2 regions of the Lysinibacillus sp. NPDC096418 genome follow, and region 1 is predicted to be linked to the other one. Evidence: riboswitches for the same ligand, from Rfam matches in the RefSeq annotation. Region 1 holds a riboswitch; the other holds the start of a gene.
What was found. Region 1 has a riboswitch for cyclic di-GMP ahead of ACIQZG_RS06150 (NPCBM/NEW2 domain-containing protein). Riboswitches for the same ligand answer to the same signal wherever they lie in the genome.
Positions count from the first base shown of each region.

Region 2: linked by a shared signal. The riboswitch ahead of ACIQZG_RS01270 (hypothetical protein) and the one ahead of ACIQZG_RS06150 (NPCBM/NEW2 domain-containing protein) in region 1 are both predicted to bind cyclic di-GMP.

Region 1 covers NZ_JBIWEY010000004.1:103,798-109,270, forward strand. Annotated here, with positions in the region: gene ACIQZG_RS06130 (ABC transporter ATP-binding protein) at 1-436, opposite strand, end outside; gene ACIQZG_RS06135 (winged helix-turn-helix transcriptional regulator) at 560-898, opposite strand; gene ACIQZG_RS06140 (nitroreductase family protein) at 1,032-1,661, shown strand; gene ACIQZG_RS06145 (metallophosphoesterase) at 1,747-2,586, opposite strand; cyclic di-GMP riboswitch class I at 3,055-3,138, shown strand; gene ACIQZG_RS06150 (NPCBM/NEW2 domain-containing protein) at 3,281-5,473, shown strand, end outside.
Region 2 covers NZ_JBIWEY010000001.1:261,387-266,859, reverse strand. Annotated here, with positions in the region: gene ACIQZG_RS01275 (valine--tRNA ligase) at 1-2,604, shown strand, start outside; cyclic di-GMP riboswitch class I at 2,729-2,832, shown strand; gene ACIQZG_RS01270 (hypothetical protein) at 2,929-3,333, shown strand; gene ACIQZG_RS01265 (bifunctional folylpolyglutamate synthase/dihydrofolate synthase) at 3,709-5,001, shown strand; gene ACIQZG_RS01260 (bifunctional folylpolyglutamate synthase/dihydrofolate synthase) at 4,998-5,473, shown strand, end outside.

The sequences.
Region 1 (5,473 bases):
TTAAAAAGCGAGTATTCGGTCCCAATGCCCTAGCTACACAAAAGCGCTGTAATTCGCCCCCAGATAGCTCGTGTGGCCAGCGTGTTAGCCATTCTTGCTCAATCCCTAATAAGTCTAATAATTCTTTATCCGGTTGATATCCTTCATTAAGAATCTTATGCATTTTCCACTTTGGATTAATCGCCTTCTCAGGGTGTTGGAGAACCATTTGAACAGGATGATATCCACCCTTCGGTAATGGTGCACCCTTAAAATGCACGGCACCTTCAATCGGTGACTCAAAACCCGCTAATATGCGGCAAAAGGTCGTTTTCCCTCGTCCACTCGGACCTGTAATGCCAACGATTTCTCCTGGTTCTAGCGTAACATTGACCCCTTGGAATAACCACGGACCGTCCCCGTATTGAAATCCAACGTTCTTTGCTTCAAGTTGCATGAATACACCTCACCATTCCATCCCTAAGTTTTCGCATTTCAGGTGGTGCTTGCTGGCATTCAGGTGTTGCCATCTCGCAACGCGGTGCAAACAAACATCCTTGTGGTAATGAGCTTTTTGTTATTATTCCTTTGTTGTCTTTTCAAAGTCACATAGATCTATCCATTTTTGAATCGACTTAATGACTTCTTGAAACGCTAAACCATTAGGTGTTAACTCATATTCCACTTTTTTTATAGAAGAATCGATGAACTTCTTATTAATTAAGCCTGCATTTACAAGCTCATTTAAACGGTCTGTAAGTAAACGGTCTGATATTCCAGGAATCGTAGCGTGGATTTCGTGATACCTTTTTGGACCTGATAATAGAGTATAAATAATCATGCCCATCCATCGTTTCCCTATAAATTCAATCGCTTGATGGTAGTTGCTGCATATATGTGTACAATTCGGTTGAGTCATATAATAACCTCCCGCCTGTGAATTGGTTTTCTCCTATTGTAACACATAATATTTTTTATTTGACGCACAAACTTACTAATGGTAAGATTCTATTTATTAACTTATCATTAGTAAGTTTAGAGGAGGAAATACAATGACAACAACAACAACTAAAGATTTATATACAATTATGCACGAGAGAAAATCAGTTCGTAAATACGATCCTACCTTTAAAATGACGCAAAAAGAACTTGAAGAAATCCTTACTGAAGCAACAAGTGCTCCATCTTCAAGTAACCTACAACCTTGGAGATTCATCGTTATTCAAGACGATGCTACGAAAAAAGAACTTCGTGCAATTGCTAATAATCAAGAACAAATTGAAACATCTTCAGCAGTTATTGCCGTTTTAGGTGATGCTGAAATGTACAAAAACGTAGAAAAAATCTACACTCAAAATGTAACTGAAGGACATATGGGTGAAGAACAAAAGAATATCACAATTAGTAATACGCAGCGCATGTACCCTGCTGCTCCATTAGCAGTAAGACAAAACATCGCATCTTTTGATGCAGGTCTAATTTCAATGCAACTTATGCTTATTGCAAAAGAAAAAGGCTTTGATACAGTAACGATGGGTGGCTTTGACAAAGTGAAATTTGCAGAGCGATTTGAATTACCTGAAAATCAATTCCCAATCGTACTTATCGCTATTGGTAAAGCGGCTGCACCAGCATTTGGATCATCGCGTCTACCATTAGAAGATATTGCTCGCTTCATCTAAAATCATTTGTAAATACAAAATCAGCAGAATCACATTTTGATTCTGCTGATTTTTTGTTTAATTTATTCGAATAAACGTTGTGTTCTTAAAAGCTTAAATTTATAAGTGCCACTTGTGGGATATTCCCTAAACGAAATGGTAGTTTTGTATTACCAATTCCAGAATTCACATATAAATTAGGATTTTGGCTCCCAGAAAGGGTATACCATCCCTTCACGTATTCTTCAGCTAAAGCAGTAGTAGCGAGAGGTCCGATAAATGGTAAATATACTTGCCCTCCATGACTATGGCCAGCCAAAACTATAGCATGCTCCGTTGATTCAAATTGTTTTGCTACATCTGGTTCATGTAATAACACAAGTGTATTTTCATTTCGAGAAAGCACTTTATTTATATCAGCTATATCTGGAGAACCTAACAGTGCGTCATCTAATCCATATATAAGTAGCTCTTCCCCGTTCGACAAAGTAATAGTTGTTTCTTCATTTTTTAAAAGAGTGAAATCAGCATCCGTTAGTAAGCGTTCGTAATTTCGTTCCATACCGCCCCCTACATCTCGATTACCATACACCGAAAATTTCCCATAAAGAGCTTTCATTTCTTTCAAGAGAGCTATAATCTCTTGAATCTCCACTTCCGTAGCACCCATATCAAATAAATCGCCTGTAAAAACAATCATATCGGGCTCTTGTTTATTAATTTTCTTAACAACTTTCTTGAACTGATCCATACTAAAGAATTCGCCTATTTGCGTATCAGTAAAATGAGCAATTTTAATGGATGTCCCTTTTTCCTTGCTCTGCGGTGTATATGAAAATTCATGTGACTTAACAGTTAGTAACTTCGATTCGATAAATGTTGCATAAACAAAAACACACACTCCTACTGTAAGCAATAGAAGTAAAAATTTAAAAAACTTTCGCATTCTTTTCCCCTCAAATACTGAATTTCTATATTAATATAATCGTTGGATGTTACAACTGTGTCACAACTCGATGAATGATACAAATAATTTGACCACTAAGAATTACACAGCATCTTCATTTTGTGAAGATTATAGGTCAATTAACCATTCCCCCTATTCTCAACCACTTCGTCATAAATGATCATTAAATCTGCTCATCACCAAAAGGTGGGGTTAACATTTTGAATAAAGCGTTTGTTGATTGAAGTGGAGCCAGCGTAACTCCTTCGGGATTAGCGTCACAGGTAATACCCTAGATTTACAAAAAAGTTCACCATAATGGAATCACACTCCTTATTTCCTATTACATCAGATAGATTAATTTTCCAACTTTATGATATTTCAGCTATATTACCTGCTTTTGTAGCAATAAAATATAGTACGATTTGTCCTTGGGAGCAAAATTTTAATATGATATTGTTTAGCTGTAAACTAAATAGGCAAACCTAGAGAAATTTAGGGACGCAAAGCTATAGGGGCTAAGGTTTATTACTATGTCAGCCAGCTACCGAAGAGTACATTCTACTTTTTATTATTCTATAGTTTCATAATTAGGTAACACTATTTTTATGAAACATTTATAGGAAAAAAACTACTCTTATTGAGTAGTTTTTTTATGTACATCTTTGGAATAATTCATCAGGAGGAAATTTAAATGAAGGTAATTAAAATTGCAACAGCCGCGGCTATGGCTTTAAGTTTAGTCGGTGCACCATTTAATGTCTTAGCTGATCAAAATCAAGAAACAAAAGTTACAACAACAAGTAACATTAAACAAGTAAGTAATGCTAGTGTAAGTAAGTTTTATTTATACGGAAGTGACTTACTAAATACATATAATGAAGTCTTTAAAATGGACAAATCTAATATCCTATCAATTTCGAACAACGGCGGGAACTACTCTGGATCTCCCCTTTCAAAAGCAATCGATGGTGATATGAATACCCATTGGGAAACAGGTAAGGCCAATAATGCAACTTTTACTAATGAGGTTATCTTTAACTTCAACGAAACAACTTCATTAAATCGAATTGTTTACGCTGCCCGTCAATCAAGCGCGAAAGGTAAAGGTTTTGCACAAGAGTTTGAAATCTACAGTTCATCTACAGATGAAGGTGATGACTTTTCATTAGTTTCTTCTGGTGAATATAAAGGTTCTACAGGAGATATTGTTGAAATCCAATTTAAGCCCACTGAATTTAAACGTTTAAAGTTTATCTATAAAAAAGCAAATCAAGATTGGGCAAGTGCTTCGGAGTTCTTATTCTATAAAGAAGACCAAGTATCTGACAAAATGGGTAACCTATTTACAGATAATACATTCAGTACTGTAAACGAATCGTTTAATACAATAGATGCTTTAAATAAATTAGAAGAAGAGGCAAAAGTTCATCCACTCTATTCTCTATTTAAAGAAGATATAGCAAATGCTAGATCCCTTCTAAATCAAAAGGATATCGAATCAACTACAGCAACTGTTTCAAAATTAAAAGGCTATGGCACAGAATTCGAAAATGCTTATAGTGACACGTTCAGAATGCCAAATTCTAACGTATCAAAAGTAACAACAAATGGTGGTAGCTATCCTACTACAAAACCAGAATTTATGTTAGATGATCAACCAAACACTCATTGGGAAACAAACAAGAACAATGCTGCGAACTTTACAAATGAAGTAGTATTCGAATTAAATCAAGCAGAAGTGCTAGATCGAATAGCCTTTTTAGCTAGATCTGTGAATCAAAAAGGCTTCCCAGAAAAATTCGAAATTTACACATCTGAAACTAGTAAAGGGGAAACATTCCAACTTGTTTCTAGTGGCGAAGCGGTAAGAACAAGTGATTTCTTAGAATTCAAATTTAAACCTACAAAGTTTAAACGAATCAAGTTTAAATTCAAGAAAGCATATACAGATAGACCGTTCGCAGCAGAATTCAGATTCTATAAAGAAGATAGTATATCTAATAAGATTGACAACTTGTTTACGGACGAACACCAAAATAAAGTATCTGAGCAATTCCATACGTTAGAAAAATTAGAAGCGTTAGAGCAAAGTGCTCAATCACATCCTCTATATGAACTGTATAAGGAGGACTTCGAAAACGCCAAAGTACTACTAAATGAAGAAAAAGTAGAAGCAACTACAGCTGCAACAAAACCATTTGAGCATTACGCTAATGAAGACTACTCCAAATTATTTAAAGTGGATAATGACAACATTAAGAGTATTCGAAACAATGCGGGTAACTATGGTAGTGCCGTAATTGGAAACGCCATTGATGGCGACCTAGATACTTATTGGGAAACGAATAAAGGTAATTCAACTGATTTCACAAATGAAGTAGAAGTAGAATTCAAAGAAGCAGTAAAACTAAACAGAATCATGTATGGGGCAAGAAAATCTGACCGTAAAGGGTTCGCTGAAGAGTTCGAAATCTATGCTTCTCAAACGTCTAAAGGTGATACGTATCAGCTTGTGACAACTGGGAGACATAATGTAGTCGCCGGATTAGTAGAAGCTAAATTTGAACCTACTACATTTAAACGCGTTAAATTTAAGGTCAAGAAATCTACTCAAAACTGGGCTTCCTTAGCAGAATTAGCATTCTATACAGAAGATGCTGTAGCAGATAAAGTAGATAATATCTTCACGGACGGAACAATGAGTGCGGTAGTACCAGAATTCAATAGTGTAGATAAAATTAATGCATTAGAAAATGAAGCGAAAGCACACCCACTGTATGATATTTTTAAAGAACGTTTAGATTTAGCTAAAAAGATTGTACAAGGTGAAGTAAACGGTGAAGGAACTATTGTTGTAGCAGAACAACGTGGAGATATGGTGAAG
Region 2 (5,473 bases), on a different contig from region 1:
TCGATTGAAACAGGTCGTTATGAATGGTGGCTACAAGGTAAGTTTTTCGAGGCGAAACCTGAAAGCGGAAAAGAACCATATTCAATCGTTATTCCACCGCCGAACGTAACAGGGAAATTACACCTTGGTCACGCGTGGGATACAACATTACAAGATATTTTAATCCGTATGAAACGCATGCAAGGGTATGATGCGCTATGGTTACCAGGTATGGACCATGCGGGTATTGCAACACAAGCGAAAGTAGAAGCAAAACTTCGTGAAGATAATATTTCTCGTTATGATTTAGGACGCGAAAAATTTCTTGAAAAAACAATGGAATGGAAAGAAGAGTATGCTGGACATATTCGTGAACAATGGGCAAAGTTAGGTCTTGGTCTTGATTATTCTCGTGAACGTTTCACATTAGATAAAGGTCTTTCAGATGCAGTAAAAACAGTATTCATTCAACTTTATGAAAAAGGTTTAATCTATCGTGGGGAACGTATTATTAACTGGGATCCAGCTGCAAAAACTGCCCTTTCAGATATCGAAGTAATTTATAAAGATGTTCAAGGTGCTTTCTACCACATGAAGTACCCATTAGCAGATGGATCAGGATACGTAGAAGTAGCTACAACACGTCCTGAAACGATGCTTGGTGACTCTGGTGTAGCTGTTCACCCGAAAGATGAACGCTATCAAGACTTAATTGGTAAAACAATTATTTTACCAATCGTAGGCCGTGAAATTCCAATTGTTGCTGATGAATATGTAGATATGGAATTTGGTACGGGTGTTGTAAAAATGACACCAGCGCATGATCCGAACGACTTTGAAGTTGGTAATCGTCATAATTTAGAACGTATTTTAGTAATGAACGAAGATGGCACAATGAATGAGCTTGCGGGCAAATATAACGGTATGGATCGTTTTGAATGCCGCAAACAAATCGTTGCTGATTTACAAGAAGCTGGCGTGTTAATTAAAATCGAAGAACATATGCATTCTGTAGGTCACTCTGAACGTACTGACGCAGTAGTAGAACCTTACCTTTCAGCACAATGGTTCGTTAAAATGCAACCACTTGCAGATGCTTCCCTTGAACTTCAAAAAGATGAGGAAGGCAAAGTAAACTTTGTACCTTCTCGTTTTGAAAACACATATTCTCGTTGGATGGAAAACATTCGCGACTGGTGTATTTCTCGTCAATTATGGTGGGGTCACCAAATCCCAGCATGGTATCACAATGAAACAGGTGAAATTTACGTTGGAAAAGAAGCGCCAGCTGACGCTGATAACTGGACGCAAGATGAAGACGTTCTTGATACTTGGTTCTCATCTGCATTATGGCCATTTTCAACTATGGGTTGGCCAGATGAAGCAAGCGAAGAGTTCAAACGCTATTACCCTACAAGTACGCTTGTAACTGGGTATGACATTATTTTCTTCTGGGTATCACGTATGATTTTCCAAGGGCTTGAATTTACGGGTGAACGGCCATTCAAAGATGTATTAATTCACGGTTTAGTACGTGATGGCGAAGGTCGTAAAATGAGTAAATCACTTGGTAATGGTGTAGATCCAATGGATGTGATCGAACAATACGGCGCTGACTCACTGCGTTACTTCTTAGCAACAGGTTCATCACCGGGTCAAGATTTACGCTACACAACAGAAAAAGTAGAGTCGGTATGGAACTTTGCCAATAAAATTTGGAATGCCTCTCGTTTCGCATTAATGAACATGGACGGCATGACATATGATGAAATCGACTTAACTGGTGAAAAATCTGTTGCAGATAAGTGGATTTTAACTCGTCTAAATGAAACAATCGAACGCGTTACTTTTTTAGCAGAACGTTATGAGTTTGGTGAAGTGGGCCGTGAGCTATATAACTTCATTTGGGATGATTTCTGTTCTTGGTATATCGAAATGGCGAAATTACCAATGAATGGTGATGATGAAGCCGCGAAGAAAACGACGCGTTCAATTTTAGCGTACGTGTTAGATCAAACGATGCGTTTATTACACCCATTCATGCCATTTATTACGGAAGAAATTTGGCAACACTTACCACACGAAGGTGAGTCTATTACAGTGGCAGCATGGCCAACAGTTCGTGATGACTTACACTTCGCAGAAGAAGCGGATAATATGAAATTGCTTATGGATATTATACGTTCGGTACGTAATATTCGTGCGGAAGTAAATACACCTATGAGCAAAAAAGTACCATTATTCATTTCAGCAAAAGATGCTGCGACTGTAAGTGTACTTGAAGCAAATAAAGCGTATTTAGAAAAATTCTGTAACCCTGAAACGTTAACGATTGGTGAAGGCTTAGAAGCACCAGGTCAATCAATGACAGCTGTTGTAACGGGAGCAGAGCTATTCTTACCTCTAGTCGGCCTCATTAACTTAGAAGAAGAAATTGCTCGTCTTGAAAAAGAGTTAGAAAAATGGGCAAAAGAAGTTAAGTTAGTGTCTGGAAAGCTTTCAAACGAAAAATTTGTCTCAAAAGCTCCAGAAGCTTTAGTAAATGCTGAACGTGAGAAATTAGCAGATTATGAAAGCAAACATGCGTTAGTACTAAAACGTTTAGAAGAACTGAAAAATATGTAATTAATTTATTGCAGCGGATGACATTTTTGGTCATTCGCTGTTTTTTGCTATTTGTGTGATTTGTAATGAAATAAATCTATTGAAATAGGTCTTTTTGTATAGTATGATATTTTAAACTTAGTATAATAGACAAAGGCAAACTGCTTGAAAAGGCAGGGCGCAAAGCCTAGGGTCTAAGGTATAAAGATTATTTTTAATCTGAAATGCTATGATCGCCTGGTTACCAAAGAAAAGGATTTATTAATAATTCTCTTGGCTATTCTATCGTAATTAGAATGGCCTTTTATTATGCAATAAAGTAATGTTAAATGTTGGAGGTTACTGATGTCTGGAAATATAGGAACAACCATTGCGAAAGTAAATACGGCCTGTGATAATTTAGAATTTGTTAATGCGAGAGCAATCATAGAGATAAATCTCCTTAAATTATCAGAAGCAAAATACTATAGACTCCTTAATGCAAATGCGAAAGTGTTAATCAAGCATGTAATTTCGGATAGCAAAGTAAACGACGGAACAAACAATAAATTAACACGTGCAGATTTATTAACAATCAATAAAATCAATGAATATTGTTCGAACTTTGATATATCTATGTTAAAAAGAACATTAAAGAACTCATTTGAATTAGTTCAAAGATCAGATGTTCATCCTTATTTAAATAAAGATGCGAAGATTATCTTAGCTGATATGGGTGCTCTGCTTGGAATGGAGTATCAGTTGCAATAGTTATCCTCAATTTAAAAGGGGCAGTCCTAAAAGTAAAAATAGTATGCTGAGAGTACTTCCGGCATACTGTTTTTTGATATATAGGTAAAAATCCGCGTAGACTCCTGCGGGAACATTTTTCACGACGAAAGCGTGAGTGAAACGTAGCGGCAGGAGTATGCACAAGATGTAAGACGCAACGAATCGCGCGTAGTGAGGGTTGCGACTGACGCTGTGTCCGTGGAAAGCGCAGCGGTTTTTTACCATATAGAAAGCTAGATGTTAAGCTTAAAGAGACTTTTTGGATAGCCACTTTTAAATTGAGTGCGAATTGTGTGTGTGTGAGGCAACTTTTGTACTAAAATAGAGCTATTGCATACATAAGGAGTGTTTGGTTTGTTTACAACGATGGAACAATGTACAGATTTTATTTTCAAATTAAAGGCAGTTGACCATAAACGTGCACCATTAGTAATGATGCGTGAGGTGCTGGCTTATCTAGATAATCCACAAAATCAGCTAAAAGTAATTCATTTAGCAGGTTCTAATGGTAAAGGTTCCACTGTAAATGCGCTACGTGAAATGCTAGAGGGGGCAAGCTATAAAGTAGGGGCATTTACATCACCGCATTTAGAATGTGTCAACGAACGTATAACAATTAATGGTGTACAGATTCCTGATGCACAATTCTTGCAGTACATGAATGCGGTGGCACATATTGTTGAAACGCATTACAACGGCGATTATCCAAGTTTTTTTGAAGTGATAACGTTAATAATGTTCCAATATTTCGCTGCAGCTCATGTTGATTTTGCGTTGATTGAAACAGGTCTTGGCGGACGTTTAGATGCTACAAATGTCATTACACCTCTTGTTTCTATAATTACGACGATTTCATTAGAGCATACCGCTTTTTTAGGAGACACGTATGCAAAAATAGCTTTTGAAAAGGCAGGCATTATTAAGGAAGATGTACCGGTTATTGTTGGGGTGAAAAATGAAGATGCGCTTGCAGTCATACGTAAAGTGGCAGAAGAACGTCATGCAGAGTGTCGTATCTTAGGGGAAGATTTTAAGGTTACGACGCAACAACAATATGAAAGGATGCAGCATTTCGATTATGAAAATCAAGAGGTGCAGATGCAAGATATTGTATTGAAAATGGCAGGTTTACACCAAGTAGCAAATGCTAGTCTTGCAATGACTGCGATGTTAGTGCTACAAGAAAAAGGTCATGTAAAAATTTCAGACACTACTATACGCAAGGCACTACAAACAGCGCAGTGGGCAGGTCGCTTTGAGCAAGTTGCCAATAATATTGTCTTAGACGGTGCACATAATTCAGAAGGTACAGCAGCACTGATCCAAACATTAAAAGATGTCTATCCAAATCGAAACTATAACTTTATTTATGCAGCGCTTTCTGATAAGGATCACGCCAATAGTATTGCATTAATGGATGAAGTAGCAAACTCGATGGCCTTTACGCAAATTTCTTTACCAAATGCTATGCCAGCAGAGCAATTAGCAGCGTTATCACAGCATCCCCAAAAAGTGTATAACTCAGATTGGCAGCAAGTTATTGATGCGGAAATACAGAGAAAAGAAGAGGCTGATATTTTGATCATTACCGGTTCTTTATATTTTATAGCGGAAGCACGTAAAGCGCTCTTGGAGGTAGTAGGATGATTCCGCAATTTGATCGCTATAAAGAGAAATGGTCGGTACAAAGTGATGATGTCATCAAACCTGGACTGACAGCAATTCAAGAAGCATTATCATTGGTAGGGAATCCAGAGCAACAGTTTCAAGTGGTCCATATAGCTGGTACAAATGGTAAAGGCTCTACGCTTACTTTTATAGAAGCAATTGCGAAAGAGCATGGTTTGCGTGTTGGTAAGTTTATGTCGCCTTGTATTTTAGATGTACATGACCAAATACAAGTAGCAAGTTTATCCATTACTACGGGAGAGATGGACGGCGTATTTGAGCAAATGCATAAGGCTGGACTAAGCGGAAAGTTGACTGATTTTGAATTGCTGACGGTAGTAGCTTTCTTACATTTTGTGAATAGTCATGTTGATGTGGCGTTAATTGAAACAGGGATGGGTGGTTTGCTTGATAGCACGAATGTCGTAACGCCGATTGTTTCCATTATTCC